DNA from 2 places in the Staphylococcus capitis subsp. capitis genome. Region 1 is predicted to be linked to the other one. Evidence: predicted binding sites of a transcription regulator. Region 1 holds the regulator's gene; the other holds the start of a gene.

Region 1 (7,808 bases):
AGCAACGACAGTTCCCATATCGAGTGACATCACGCGTTTATCTTTTAGAGTTTCTGGGACTTCATTATTAACGATTGCTTGTGCTAAACCTTCAGCTATAGCAGTTTTACCCACACCAGGCTCACCGATAAGTACTGGGTTATTTTTAGTACGACGGCTGAGCACTTCAATCACACGAGTAATTTCTTTATCTCTTCCAACTACAGGATCTAAAGTGCCATCTTTAGCAATAACTGTTAAGTCTCTAGCTAAACTATCTAATGTTGGAGTGTTATTTGATTTATTTGCTTGAGCATTTTTATTACTCATTTCTGGACTACCTAAAGCTTTTACTACTTGCGCGCGTGCTTTTGTAATATTTAAATCTAAATTGGCAAAGACACGTGCTGCGACACCTTCATTTTCACGGATTAAGCCTAGAAGAATATGTTCTGTTCCCACGAAGTTATGATGTAGTTTTCTCGCTTCATCCATTGAAAGCTCAATAACTTTTTTAGCTCTAGGTGTGTAATGTAAAGTGCCCATTTGTTCTTGACCATGGCCAATTAACTTTTCAACTTCTTCAATAACTTTATCTTCAGTGATATTAAAGCTTTCTAACACTTTGGCAGCGATACCTTCAGGTTCTTTCATTAAACCTAATAAAAGATGTTCCGTTCCAATATTTGAATGGTTCAAGCGAATTGCTTCTTCTTGTGCGTGCGCTAGTACGCGTTGTGCACGTTCTGTTAATCTACCAAATAGCATATATAAAATACCTCCTATTTTATATGTTTCCTTAATAAATCAGCTCTTTTTTCATTTACTGTTTTATCATCATCTTCATCTATTAAAAATGGCGATTGAATAGCTACCATTAATTCATTAAATTTAAAATCTTCAAGCGAAATATAGTTTAAATCAATGCCAAGCTTAACTTCACTCAAGCGAAATGATGCTTCTTCCATTGATATGATTCTACTATTTTGTAAAATCCCTAGTGAGCGATAAACTCTATCAAGTGTCTCTACAGGATTATGTTTATCAAGTCTTTCTCTGATTTGTTTTTCCTCATTGATAATTTGATTAACTACTTCAGTTAAGTTATCAATGATATCGGATTCAGTTTTCCCTAAAGTAAGTTGGTTTGAAACTTGATAAATATGTCCATATACTTGTGAACCTTCTCCATAAATACCTCGAATCGTAAATCCAAAACGATTAATCGTTTGAGCGATACGATTCATTCTCTTCATAATAGAAAGTCCTGGTAAATGTAGCATGACACTTGCGCGCATTCCAGTGCCTATATTAGTTGGACACGTTGTTAAATAACCTAAGTGTTCGTCATAACTTATATCTAAATCACTATCCAACTCATCATCAATATTTGAAGCCCTTTGATATAATTCACGCAACGATAAATCTGTTCCTAACGCTTGAATTCGAATATGATCTTCTTCGTTAATCATTACACTTAAGGATTCATCTTCATTTAACAGCACCGCGGATGCTGGCTGTTTGATAAGTTCTGGACTGACAAGATGTTTCGCAACTAATTTCATTTTACTTTGTTGATCCATAGTGTCTAAACGTTGTAACTTTAAGTTTGGAAGCGCATCTTGAACTTCGTTGATAACTCGAAAACCCTCTTGTTCAGAAGGAAACATCAAAGGATGGACGTGATTTTCTAGATTTCTTGCTAATCTAATACGAGAAGAAATAACTACAGGTGCCTCTTCTGTCATCTTCATCCATTCACTTATATTAGTATGAATGTCACTCATTACGAGACACCTCACTCTCATCTTTTAATGCTTTAATTTCATCACGTACAACAGCCGCTTCCTCGAAATTTTGTTCTTCAATTAATTTGTTTAGATATTTTGTTTTTTCTTCGATTTGCTTTTTAATTGCAAGTTTCTTATATGAAGATTGAGGCGTTTTACCTACATGTTCAAATTGGCCTCCCTGTACACGTCTAACAATATCGATAATGTCTTCTTTAAAAGTTGCGTAACAATTCGCGCAACCGAATTTACCAACGTGCGCAATATCTTTTAAAGTCATTTGACATGTTGGGCATTGCTTTTCCTCTTTGAATGCCATTTCTTGAAAATTAATACCATGTTTCGTAGCAAGATGTTGTAAAATCTGTTTAACTACAAAAGCTTCCTCTATATCATCCTGATGCACATGGTAAGAAGTATCCTCATGAGATTGTTGCCATGGATTATCACCTTGAGCACATATTGAGCATACCCATTTTTCGTGAGTACCGTCTTTACTTTTAACTGTTAATTTTACTTCTGCTTCATTTAAATGACAGTTTTCACAAAGCACGTTCAGACACCTCACTTCATTAATAATAGTTTATAACTGGAAGTAATCGTTTTAAAATATTAGCGCGTATAATATCTCGTGCGACCACATCCATTTTTAATGTCTCTCTATCTATAACTGCTTGTATCATTTTAGCTTCTCTTTGGTTAATTAGACCTTTATCTAGTAAACCATCTATAACATAATACGCTTGTTGTTGAGAAATAGAAGGCCCTATCAATTGAAGTAAGTGATTAATATAACCTGATGCATCTTTATTTTCAATTTTAGTGATTCGGATGTAGCCTCCGCCACCCCGTTTACTTTCTATTTCATAACCATGTTCATTTGTGAAGCGTGTTTTAATAACATAATTTAATTGAGAAGGAACACAATCGAAGCGTTGTGCAATATTAGCGCGTTGTATTTCGACCACATCTTCATTTGTTTCCTCGAATAAATGTTTAATGTATTGTTCTATGATGTCAGACATGTTATGCATGGATATCACCTCTTTTTGACCTTCTTTGACTTTATTATATGACCACCTTTGACCTTTTTCAACCAATTTGATTTTTAAAATTTAAATTTTATGATGTTAGCGCGTTCATTTTATTGTATGATAGAGAATAGAAAAATTTAAAGGAATGAAAAACATGCATATTTTGATTGGGATTATAGGAATTATATTCTTTTTAGCACTCGCATTTTTATTTAGTTCAGATAGAAAAAATATCCGTTGGAAATATGTCGGATTACTCTTAGTAATTCAATTGATATTTGCATTTATTTTATTAAAAACAAATATAGGTATCACAGTTATTGGTGGTATTTCGTATGGTTTCAGTTATTTATTAAAGCAAGCTGCTGAGGGTGTCAATTTCGTATTCGGTGGTTTTAAATTAGATCCAAAAAACCCTCCATTCTTCTTTAATGTATTGTTACCTATCGTGTTTATCTCAGCGCTTATCGGTATTTTACAATATACAAGAATTTTACCGCTTATAATTAACATTTTAGGTTTCTTAATTTCTAAAATTAATGGCATGGGACGTTTAGAATCTTACAATGCTGTAGCAGCAGCAATTTTAGGACAATCAGAGGTATTTATCTCATTAAAACAACAATTGCCATACATACCTAAACAACGTTTGTATACATTAACTGCATCTGCAATGTCGACAGTATCTGCTTCAATTATTGGAGCCTACTTCACATTAATAGAACCTAAATATGTTGTAACAGCTGTGGTACTTAACTTATTTGGTGGTTTCATCATCGCGTCTATTATCAATCCGTATAAAGTGAATGAAGAAGATGATAAATTATTAGTCGATGAAAGTGAAACTAAAAATCAATCATTCTTCGAAATGCTTGGTGAATATATTTTAGATGGTTTCAAAGTAGCAGTGATTGTCGGTGCAATGTTAATTGGTTATATTGCTCTTATTGCTTTACTTAATGGTGTAGTAAGTGGAATCTTTAGTCTATTATCAGGTGGAACATTGGATTGGAATTTCCAAACGTTAATCGGTTTTGTCTTTGCACCTTTCGCATTCCTAACTGGTGTTCCTTGGCATGATGCTGTGCAGTCAGGTTCAATTATGGCGACAAAATTATTATCAAATGAATTCGTTGCTATGCAAGCACTCGGTAAAACACATGGTTTATCTGAGCATGCTAAAGGTGTCACTTCAGTATTCTTAGTATCATTTGCTAATTTCAGTTCAATAGGTATTATTTCAGGTGCGATTAAATCACTAAATGATAAAAAAGGTGATATTGTAGCACGATTTGGATTAAAACTATTGTTCGGTGCAACATTAGTATCATTTATTTCTGCAGCAATTGCAGGATTCTTTATTTAATCAAACGCGAGAGTAACTTAGGAAAGTTGCTCTTGCGTTTTTTATTTTATGAGCTTACATTTGCTTTTGAAATTCATTTTCCGAAAAATTAAAAACGGCCACCTTTAAGATGACCGTTTATCAAAAGATTAATTAATTATGCTTTATCATATGGTTAATGAAGTACTCAGTTACACGATAATCGTCGGTGAGTTCAGGATGGAAAGAGACACCAAGATATTTACCTTGTTTAACCGCAACAATCTTATCTCCTACTCGGCTAAGAATGTCTACACCTTTCTCAACTTGAGCAATATGTGGTGCGCGTATGAATACACCTTCAATATCTTCAGCAACACCTTTTATATTAAGTTCCGATTCAAAACTATCAACTTGACGACCAAATGAATTACGTTCGACTGTAATATCCAACTTTTTCAAATAGCCAGATTCACCTTCAACATCTTTTGCAAGTACGATTAATCCCGCACATGTTCCAAACATTGGTAAATCAGATTGCTGTAACGCTTCCTTAAAGCCATATAAGTCCATTAATCTTCTTAGTGTTGTAGATTCACCACCTGGCAAAATCAAACCAGCAATATCTTCAAGTTGTTCAACTCTTTTTACTGCAACACCTTCATGACCACTTAATTCTATGTGACGAATGTGTTCACGAACTGCACCTTGTAATGCTAATACACCTATTTTCATAAATTACCATCCACGCTCTTGCATACGTTCTTCTAAAGAAATTTGGTTGATATCTAAACCTTTCATCGCTGTACCAAGTTCACTAGCCAATTTTCCAATTAATTCATAATCTTGATAGTGAGTCGTTGCTTGAACAATTGCTTTAGCAAATTTTTCAGGATCTTCTGATTTAAAAATACCAGAACCAACAAATACACCATCAGCACCTAATTCCATCATTAAAGCAGCATCTTGAGGTGTTGCTACGCCACCTGCTGCAAAGTTTACTACTGGTAAACGTCCATTATCTTTAATTTGTTTTAATACTTCAAAAGGTGCTCCTAAATCTTTAGCGAAAGTCATAATTTCATCATCATTCATTACTGTTAGACGACTAACTTCAGCATTAACGCGTCTCATGTGACGTACAGCTTCTACGATATTGCCTGTTCCAGGTTCACCTTTCGTACGTAACATTGCAGCACCTTCTCCAATACGTCGTGCAGCTTCACCTAAATTACGGCAACCACAAACGAAAGGCACTGTAAATTGATCTTTTCTTAAGTGATACTCTTCATCAGCTGGAGTTAATACTTCAGATTCATCGATATAATCAACACCCATTGATTCTAATACTCTAGCTTCAGTAATATGTCCTATACGGGCTTTAGCCATAACAGGTATAGACACAGCATTCATTACTTCCTCTACAATTTTAGGATTAGCCATACGTGCCACGCCACCTGCTGCTCGGATGTCTGATGGAACGCGTTCTAAAGCCATTACTGCAACAGCACCAGCTTCTTCAGCAATTTTAGCTTGTTCTGCATTTACGACGTCCATAATAACGCCACCTTTTTGCATTTCAGCCATTCCTCTTTTTACTCTTTCTGAGCCTACGATTTTTGACATGTTATTACCCCTTTACTTATTGATTAAATTCATTTTAAGAGATAAACTGATATTTAAAAAGGTTCAATTTATCCATAATAATAGGGGTCAGATTTATGAAATCATCACAACCACTTTACTTATCTCTTTATGAAAAGTTAAAAAATCAAATTATCGAAGGTCAATACCATTCCAATGATAAGTTTCCTTCGAAAAGACAATTAAGCGAACATTTGTCAATGAGTCATACAACTATTGAACACGCTTATCAACTGTTATTAGATGAAGGATTTATATACTCTAAGCCGAGATCTGGATACTATGTATCAGATATTGAATCATTGCCAGTTATCAATAGAGAAACTTATCCTAATAATGATCATTTAGAGATTCATAATGAAAGTAATGAAAACTCGCAATTCAAATTCGCCTTCAACTTAGCTGAAATCGACTCTGAAAATTTTCCTATGCATATATTTAGAAAATACGCAAAAGACGTCTTTGAAGAAGATCACTTATCACTATTACAAAGAGGCGAAATTCAAGGAGAGTTCGTATTACGTCAACAAATTGCACATTATTTATTTAATAGTAGAGGCGTAACATGTCACCCTAATCAAATAGTCATTGGTTCTTCTACTAGCCAACTCCTCGATATGATTACTAATTTACTTAATCAAGAAAAGTTTATCATCGAGAAACCGAGTTATCCTCCGATCAAACATGTCTTAGACAAAAAGAATATGAACTATTTACAAGTTCCTGTTGAAAAAAATGGTATACAAGTTCGCCCTATCTTAGAATCAAAATATAATATTTTATATATTACACCTTCACATCAATTTCCTACTGGTCATGTCACCAATTTAAAAAAGAGAACCCAACTTATTCAATGGGCACAACAAGATGAACAACGTTACATTATAGAAGATGATTATGATTCAGAGTTCAGGTACTTTGGTAAACCTATACCAGCACTACAAAGTTTAGATACTAAAGGAAAAGTTGTTTATATAAGTACATTTTCAAAATCACTCTATCCTAGCTGTAGAATTGCATATATTGTTTTACCAAAAGAAATATTATCAAAATATAAACAAAGAAAATTAAAAGAAGGTAATACTGTACCTGTGCACATTCAACATATGGTTGCACAATTTATGGCAAGTGGTAGCTTTGAAAGACATTTAAATAAAATGAGGAAAATTTATAGAGACAAATTAAATTATATATTGCACCATCTCGAAAAATATAAAGACCAATTGCAAATTGAAGGAGCACTTACTGGGATGCATTTTAATTTAACAGTTCTGAATGGTCTCACTACACAGCAATGCTTAGACAGGGCTAAGAACAACAAATTAAAACTCGAAATATATAACTATGATGATATCCCCTCAGAGTATCCTAAATTTATTTTAGGATTCGGTGGAATTAAACAACGTGAACTTGCAGATTATGTCAAAGCTCTCATCAACTCGTTAATTATAAAGTAACACTTCTTTTTTAAAAGTTAGTGTTACTTATGCGATAGCTAATTGGCTATCGTATTTTAATTAACTTCCTCTTATTAATTTCTCATCTTTATTTTTTCGCATAAAAAAAGAGACCTTGCGGTCTCGATTCGGCTCATCGCATCCATACGATTTATTTGCCTGGCAACGTCCTACTCTAGCGGAACGTAAGTCCGACTACCATCGGCGCTAAGGAGCTTAACTTCTGTGTTCGGCATGGGAACAGGTGTGACCTCCTTGCCATTGTCACCAGACAAATGAATGTGTTATACATTCAAAACTAGATAGTAAGTAATGATTTTGCGTCGCAAAACATTTTAATATTGATTAAGTCTTCGATCGATTAGTATTCGTCAGCTCCACGTGTCACCACGCTTCCACCTCGAACCTATTAACCTCGTCATCTTCGAGGGATCTTATAACCGAAGTTGGGAAATCTCATCTTGAGGGGGGCTTCATGCTTAGATGCTTTCAGCACTTATCCCGTCCATACATAGCTACCCAGCTATGCCGTTGGCACGACAACTGGTACACCAGAGGTATGTCCATCCCGGTCCTCTCG
Region 2 (7,808 bases), 450 kb from region 1:
TTAGGATGATGTACGTATGCACCATTGAAATTGACAACCGGTGTGTCCATATTTAATTCATGATAATAGATTTGACTTGCTCTATATGGACGACCAGTGGCAATCATTATATGGTGACCGCGTTGTTGTAGTTCTGTTAAAACTTGTTTTGTATAAGATGAGATTTCTTTGTTGTCATTTAATAACGTTCCATCTAAATCTAGACAAATTAAATAAGGTTGCATATAAAACTCCTTGTATATCGATTGTTCATGTATCAGTATCATAGCATTTTATTGGCGTTTTGTCGGATATTTGATATATTAGTATAAAGATAATTTTAAAGAGGTGATACTAATGGAGGAAGCATTAAAAGATAGTATCCTAGGGGCTCTTGAAATGGTAATTGACCCTGAATTAGGCATTGATATTGTCAATTTAGGTTTAGTATATAAAGTTGATGTAGACGATGAAGGTCTATGTACAGTTGAGATGACTTTAACTTCTATGGGCTGTCCTTTAGGACCACAAATTATTGAACAGATTAAAGGAGTATTAGCAGAAATTCCTGAGATTTCTGAAACAGAAGTAAACATTGTTTGGAATCCGCCTTGGAACAAAGACATGATGTCTCGTTATGCTAAGATCGCTCTCGGAGTTGGATAATTGATAAAAGACTAGGAATAGTTACACATTTCACTTTGAAAATGTGTGTAGCTATTCTTTTTTTGTTTAAACATAGAAAACTTTTATGATAGAGCAATTTAAGCTTAAAGTGAGTTAAGAAATTTTTAATAAATTGAAAATGCTATTTAAATTGAATTAATGTTACAAGTATATTACAATACATAAGACTTACTACATTTCGGGAAATGAAAATTCTTACATAAAAGAGTTGAAATTTACACTTTAAAAGGTGTATGTTTAATAAAAATATGAAGGATTTGACATAAATTTATTAAGTTAACGAGAATGAAACATTAATTTTCAATATTTAATATGTAGGGAAAACTGAATAAGAAGTGTATTAGATGAACTGAAAAGCATTTGTTTTATTATGGGAAATTGTTGAAAACTCAATTTATCTGTCTAACAAATTAACTACTTATAGGGAAAGAATGTTAACAATGGAAAAAGAATTAAAGAAAGGTCATCAACGCGGTAAAAAAATGCGTTATATGCCTGGACTTGATGGTTTGCGAGCAATTGCTGTTATTGGAATTATAATATATCACTTAAATAAAAAATGGCTTACTGGCGGTTTTTTAGGAGTGGACACGTTCTTCGTAATTTCCGGTTATTTAATAACCAGTTTGTTATTAAAAGAATATGAAGAAACAGGTATAATTAATCTTAAAAATTTCTGGATTAGACGTATAAAAAGATTGTTACCCGCAGTTTTGGCATTACTAATAATTGTAGGACTTGCAACCCTTATATTTGAACCAGATAATATTGTAAGAGTTAAACATGATATTGTTGCGGCAATATTCTATGTTTCGAACTGGTGGTTTATTGCTAAAGATGTTAATTACTTTGAACAATTTTCATTTATGCCATTAAAACATCTGTGGTCGTTGGCTATAGAAGAACAATTCTATTTGTTCTTTCCAGCGATATTAATATTATTACTGCTTACGATTAAGAAATACAGAAATGTGGCATTATTATTTTGGATTATATCATTAGTATCACTTTTATTAATGGTAATCATTTCGCAACCACATATGAATCACTCACGTGTCTATTTTGGAACGGATACAAGATTACAAACACTTTTATTAGGTGTACTTCTAGCATTTATGTGGCCACCATTTAAACTCAAGGCTCAACCACCTAAGACATTAAGAGCTACAATTGATACTGCTGGAATAGTAGGTTTAATATTTTTATTTGTTTTATTCTTTACCGTTAAAGACGAGAGTGATTGGATTTACAACGGTGGATTTTATCTAATTTCAACAATGACCTTGCTTATTATAGCTAGTGTAGTCCACCCTGCAACATTAGTCTCTAAAGTATTAGGGAATCCAGTTTTAGTGTATATTGGCAAACGCTCATATAGCTTGTACTTATGGCATTTTGCAGTAATAAGTTTTATTCATAGTCACTATATTGATGGTCAAATACCGTTCTATGTATATCTATTTGATATCATTTTAACGATAGCTTTAGCAGAGTTATCTTATCGATATGTAGAGACGCCATTCAGAAAGCAAGGTTTTAAAGCTTTTGCGATTAACAAACGTTTCAAGCCTCAATTTATTAGAACAATCGCTACTATTGTATTAGCATTGCCATTTGTTTTAGTACTTGCAGGTGCGTTTGATAAATTAGGTAAAGATAATATAACTGATAAAGCACAAACATTTAACACTAGTGAAAATGATAAATATCTTATCCATATGTTGCCTATAGATGACATTAAACTAACTGATGACGGAAAAACTGAAGAGGGCAAAGAGGATGAAGTCTATTCTAATATTAAACCATTATTAATTGGCGACTCAGTAATGGTAGATATAGGTGAACAATTTAAATCCAGAGTCCCTAAAGCAAATATTGATGGTAAAGTAGGAAGAAATTTATACCAAGCATTACCTTTAGCAGATAGCAATTATAAACATTATAATCAGCCTTCAGATCAAGTTGTTCTTGAATTAGGTACTAATGGAGATTTTACTGAAGATCAATTAGATAATTTAATTGACAAGTTTGGTAAAGCTCAAGTTTATCTCGTGAATACAAGAGTACCTCGATCCTATGAAGGTCATGTTAATGAACTAATGGCTGACGCTGCTAAAAAGCATAAAAATGTGAAACTTGTTGATTGGTATAAACGTTCAGAGGGACATACAGAGTATTTCGCTCCTGATGGTATTCACCTTGGAAATAGCGGTGTTGAAGCACTCACTGATGAAATTCTAAAAAATATGAAAAAGAAATAGCTTTAAAAAAGGAACTAGTTTGACGTATTTATTACGTTAGGCTAGTTTCTTTTTGTGGTATAAAAATGATGATGAAAGATATGATTGTGTACTTTGAGAATTATAGAAAAAGGTCAAAAAGTAAGTGTAAATGATTGAATATAAAGTAAAGAGGGTCTATAATATAATTAAGGTCAAAGAAAGTCAAAGTCAAAACCTTATTTTTGACCTACTCTAAATGATAGAGGTGAAAACAATTGGATATTAATCAAATGACATATGCTGTTCAAGGAGCTTTACAGAAAGCCGTTGAATCAAGCAAAGAATATCAGTTACAAAATATTGAAATCGAAGCTTTATTAAAAGCTGCTTTAGAAGAGAATGAAAGTTTATTTAAAAGTGTATTAGAAAGAGCAAATATAGATATTGAGCAACTTACAAAAGCTTATGAAAACAAATTAAAAAATTATCCATCAGTGCAAGGTGATAATGTTCAATATGGTCAATATATAAGTCAGAAAGCTAATGATTTACTAAATAAAGCTGAAACTTATATGAAAGAATATGATGATGAATTTATTTCTATGGAACATTTATTGCGTGCAGCAATGGATATTGATGAAACGACTCAACAATATGTCGGAAATAAAAGTGAAGTTATTAAAGAAATCATTACTAAAATTAGAGGGGGAAATCATGTGACATCTCAAAATCCTGAAGTAAATTACGAAGCTTTAGAAAAATATGGTCGTGACTTAGTGGAAGAAGTTCGTCAAGGAAAAATGGATCCTGTTATTGGCAGAGATGAAGAAATACGTAATTCTATCCGTATTTTAAGTCGTAAAACAAAAAACAATCCGGTACTTATTGGTGAACCTGGGGTAGGTAAAACAGCTATAGTTGAAGGTCTAGCACAACGTATAGTTAAAAAAGACGTTCCTGAATCATTGTTAGATAAAACAATTTTCGAATTAGATTTAAGTGCATTGGTAGCCGGTGCGAAATTTAGAGGTGAATTCGAAGAACGACTTAAAGCTGTGCTTAAAGAAGTAAAAGAATCAGAAGGTCGAATTATTCTCTTTATTGACGAGATACACATGTTAGTAGGCGCTGGCAAAACTGACGGTGCTATGGATGCCGGAAATATGCTTAAACCTATGTTAGCACGTGGTGAATTGCATTGTATTGGTGCGACAACACTTAATGAATATCGAGAATATATTGAAAAAGATTCTGCCTTAGAACGTCGATTCCAAAAAGTAGGTGTCAGCGAACCAGATGTTGAAGATACAATTTCCATTTTACGTGGTTTAAAAGAACGTTATGAAGTTTATCATGGTGTTCGTATTCAAGACCGTGCTCTAGTTGCAGCTGCAGAATTATCCGATAGATATATAACAGATAGATTCTTGCCAGATAAAGCTATCGACTTAGTCGATCAAGCTTGTGCGACAATCCGTACTGAAATGGGCTCTAATCCAACTGAATTAGACCAAGTCAACCGTCGTGTAATGCAATTAGAAATTGAAGAAAGTGCTTTAAAAAACGAATCTGACAATGCAAGTAAACACCGTTTAGAAGAGTTACAAGAAGAGTTGTCTAATGAAAAAGAAAAACAAGCTTCTTTACAGTCTCGTGTAGAACAAGAAAAAGAAAAAATTGCAAAAGTACAAGAAAAACGTGCAGAATTAGACCGTAGTCGACAAGCATTAGAAGATGCTCAAACTAAAGGTGACCTTGAGAAAGCTGCGGAACTTCAATATGGTACAATTCCTCAATTAGAAAAAGAATTAAAAGAATTCGAAGAGGCTTATCAAGACGAAACAGGTGAGGATAGCGAGAGAATGATTCGTGAAGTCGTATCAGATGAAGAAATTGGCGATATTGTAAGCCAGTGGACAGGTATCCCAGTATCTAAACTTGTTGAAACTGAACGTGAAAAACTTCTTAGCTTAAGTGATATCTTGCATGAACGTGTTGTAGGACAAGATAAAGCTGTCGATTTAGTATCTGATGCTGTAGTTAGAGCTCGTGCAGGTATCAAAGATCCTAACAGACCAATCGGTAGTTTCTTATTCTTAGGACCAACTGGTGTTGGTAAAACTGAATTAGCCAAATCTCTTGCAGCATCATTATTTGATTCAGAAAAACACATGATTCGTATTGATATGAGCGAATACATGGAAAAACATGCAGTCTCTCGTCTAATTGGTGCACCTCCAGGATACGTAGGTCATGATGAAGGAGGACAATTAACTGAAGCGGTAAGACGTAACCCATATTCAGTTATTTTATTAGATGAAGTAGAAAAAGCGCATAGTGATGTCTTTAATGTACTACTTCAAATTTTAGATGAAGGTCGTTTAACTGATTCTAAAGGGCGTAGTGTTGATTTCAAAAATACAATCATCATTATGACAAGTAACATTGGATCACAAGTGTTACTCGAAAATGTGAAAGACGCTGGAGAAATTAGCGAAAGTACTGAAAAAGCGGTAATGGATAGTTTACATGCTTACTTCAAACCAGAAATTTTGAATCGTATGGATGATATTGTATTATTCAAACCATTATCTGTGAGTGATATGAGTATGATTATAGATAAAATTTTAACTCAATTAAATATCCGTTTAATGGACCAACGTATTACAATTGAAGTGTCTGATGAAGCTAAAAAATGGTTAGGTGAAGAAGCATATGAACCACAATTCGGTGCTAGACCATTAAAACGTTTCGTTCAAAGACAAATTGAAACACCACTTGCACGCATGATGATTAAAGAAAGTCTACCTGAAGGTACAACAATTAAAGTCGATTTAAATTCTGACAAAGAATTACAATTTGACGTTGAAAAAGCAGAAAATATTTAATGAAATAGAATGAATCAAATAAAGATCCAAGAAAGTGTGTTCAAATCACTTTCTTGGATTTATTTTTTTATTGCGCTTTCTTTATAAATTATTTGTTTAGTTCACCTTTTTTAATCTAAATTTTACATTTTATAAGTTGTAATATGTATATAGATAATATTTGTAATTTATTCAATAATAATTTTATTACTAAGGAGAAGACAACATGAAAATCAACACTAATTTTAACAACAACATTATACCTTATGACTATGCTGCAGGTGCACAACCGGTTGACTTAATTAACAATAATCCTATTAAATCATTTCCATTTAATGTAGTAGACTTGCCACCAGGTACACAATATATTGCTTGGACTTTAATTGATTATGATGCTGTTCCAGTATGTGGTTTCCCATGGATTCACTGGGTCGTGGCTAACGTGAGTGTCAATAGCGATACAATCGATATTGTTGAAAACTTTTCTAGAATTAAAGGTGACTTTGTACAAGGTAAGAACAGCTTTGCAACAGGTTTATTAGCTGAAGATTTTTCAGAGATTGAAAATCATTATGTAGGACCGACGCCTCCAGATAAAAATCATTACTATGAACTTATAGTTTATGCTTTAAGTGAAAAGCTAAATTTGAAAAATACTTTCTATCTAAATGAATTATTGCACCAAGTTGATTCTAAATTATTAGATAAAGCAAAAATTAATTTAATAGGTAGAAAAGTTTAATCAACTATCAAATCTAGATATTATGTGAATGGTTTATTAAGCCATATTAGTAAAAATAAAATAGAATTTAAAAAAAGACGAGTTACTTATGACAGTATATGTCAAAGTAACTCGTCTTTTTATACATTATGCTATGAATCGTATTGATCTGAACCTTTGTTTGGTTCCATAACCGCACCTAAAATAGCGATAAAAATTGTAAATACAACAGCCATAATGATTGGATTAATTACATTTAGCGCTGGACCGCTGTTAAGGCTATTCAATACGAAGTTAACCATTTCAAGCAATAATACTGCCCAAATAAATGTCATGAGGTATTTCATTGCTTATAACCTCCGCTTATAAAATCGATAACTCTATTTTAAGTGAAATATCTAAGTTTGTATAGTAGTAATCAAGGATTAACTCCTATAATTTTAACCTTTTTAGGATTATTTATAATATAAAATTATGATGAGTAAATTGTTGTCCTCTATCATAAAAAATATGTGTAAATTATAATTTTGTATAAATCCTTAAAACGCTATACTTGAAAAGTGGTATTAAAATGAATCTACTTGAGTTTGAAAACAATAATGTGTTAAATTAATACCTGGTATTAAAAATTTATTTAAGAAGGTGTACGACCATGAACGTGGGTATTAAAGGTTTCGGTGCTTATGCTCCGGAAAACATTGTAGACAATGCCTATTTTGAGCAATTTTTAGAAACTTCAGATGAATGGATCTCTAAAATGACTGGTATTAAAGAAAGACACTGGGCAGATGAAGATCAAGATACATCTGATTTAGCGTACAACGCAAGTGTTAAAGCAATTGAAGATGCTGGTATTCAACCAGAAGATATAGACATGATAATTGTAGCAACTGCAACAGGCGATATGCCGTTTCCAAGCGTTGCCAATATATTACAAGAGCGTTTAGGAACTGGTAAAGTAGCAACGATGGATCAACTTGCTGCTTGTTCTGGATTTATGTATTCAATGATTACTGCTAAACAATATATTCAATCTGGTGATTATAAGAATATATTAGTTGTAGGTGCTGACAAGCTTTCTAAAATTACGGATTTAACTGACCGTTCAACTGCTGTTTTATTTGGCGACGGTGCCGGTGCAGTAGTAATGGGTGAAGTTTCTGAAGGCCGTGGAATCATTAGTTATGAAATGGGATCTGATGGTAGCGGTGGAAAATATTTATATTTAGATAAAGAAACTGGTAAATTAAAAATGAATGGCAGAGAAGTATTTAAATTTGCTGTAAGAATTATGGGTGACGCATCAACACGTGTAGTAGATAAAGCAGGTTT

The links. The regulator CtsR, encoded in region 1, represses protease genes until heat stress. The targets are predictions, from matches to a motif close to ATGGTCAATAAAGGTCAAACA.
Region 2: the regulator CtsR is predicted to act here: its motif matches at 3,097-3,117, upstream of clpB (ATP-dependent chaperone ClpB).

What each region holds. Positions count from the first base shown of each region.
Region 1 covers NZ_CP145263.1:2,251,496-2,259,303, forward strand. The annotation lists gene V6C74_RS11225 (ATP-dependent Clp protease ATP-binding subunit) at 1-747, opposite strand, end outside; gene V6C74_RS11230 (protein arginine kinase) at 762-1,766, opposite strand; gene V6C74_RS11235 (UvrB/UvrC motif-containing protein) at 1,759-2,322, opposite strand; gene V6C74_RS11240 (CtsR family transcriptional regulator) at 2,342-2,803, opposite strand; gene V6C74_RS11245 (NupC/NupG family nucleoside CNT transporter) at 2,958-4,169, shown strand; gene pdxT (pyridoxal 5'-phosphate synthase glutaminase subunit PdxT) at 4,302-4,862, opposite strand; gene pdxS (pyridoxal 5'-phosphate synthase lyase subunit PdxS) at 4,866-5,753, opposite strand; gene V6C74_RS11260 (PLP-dependent aminotransferase family protein) at 5,849-7,228, shown strand; rRNA gene rrf (5S ribosomal RNA) at 7,386-7,500, opposite strand; rRNA gene V6C74_RS11270 (23S ribosomal RNA) at 7,570-7,808, opposite strand, start outside.
Region 2 covers NZ_CP145263.1:1,801,327-1,809,134, reverse strand. The annotation lists gene V6C74_RS08945 (Cof-type HAD-IIB family hydrolase) at 1-224, opposite strand, end outside; gene V6C74_RS08940 (metal-sulfur cluster assembly factor) at 337-645, shown strand; gene V6C74_RS08935 (acyltransferase family protein) at 1,107-2,927, shown strand; gene clpB (ATP-dependent chaperone ClpB) at 3,164-5,776, shown strand; gene V6C74_RS08925 (YbhB/YbcL family Raf kinase inhibitor-like protein) at 5,982-6,497, shown strand; gene V6C74_RS08920 (YjzD family protein) at 6,629-6,823, opposite strand; gene V6C74_RS08915 (beta-ketoacyl-ACP synthase III) at 7,129-7,808, shown strand, end outside.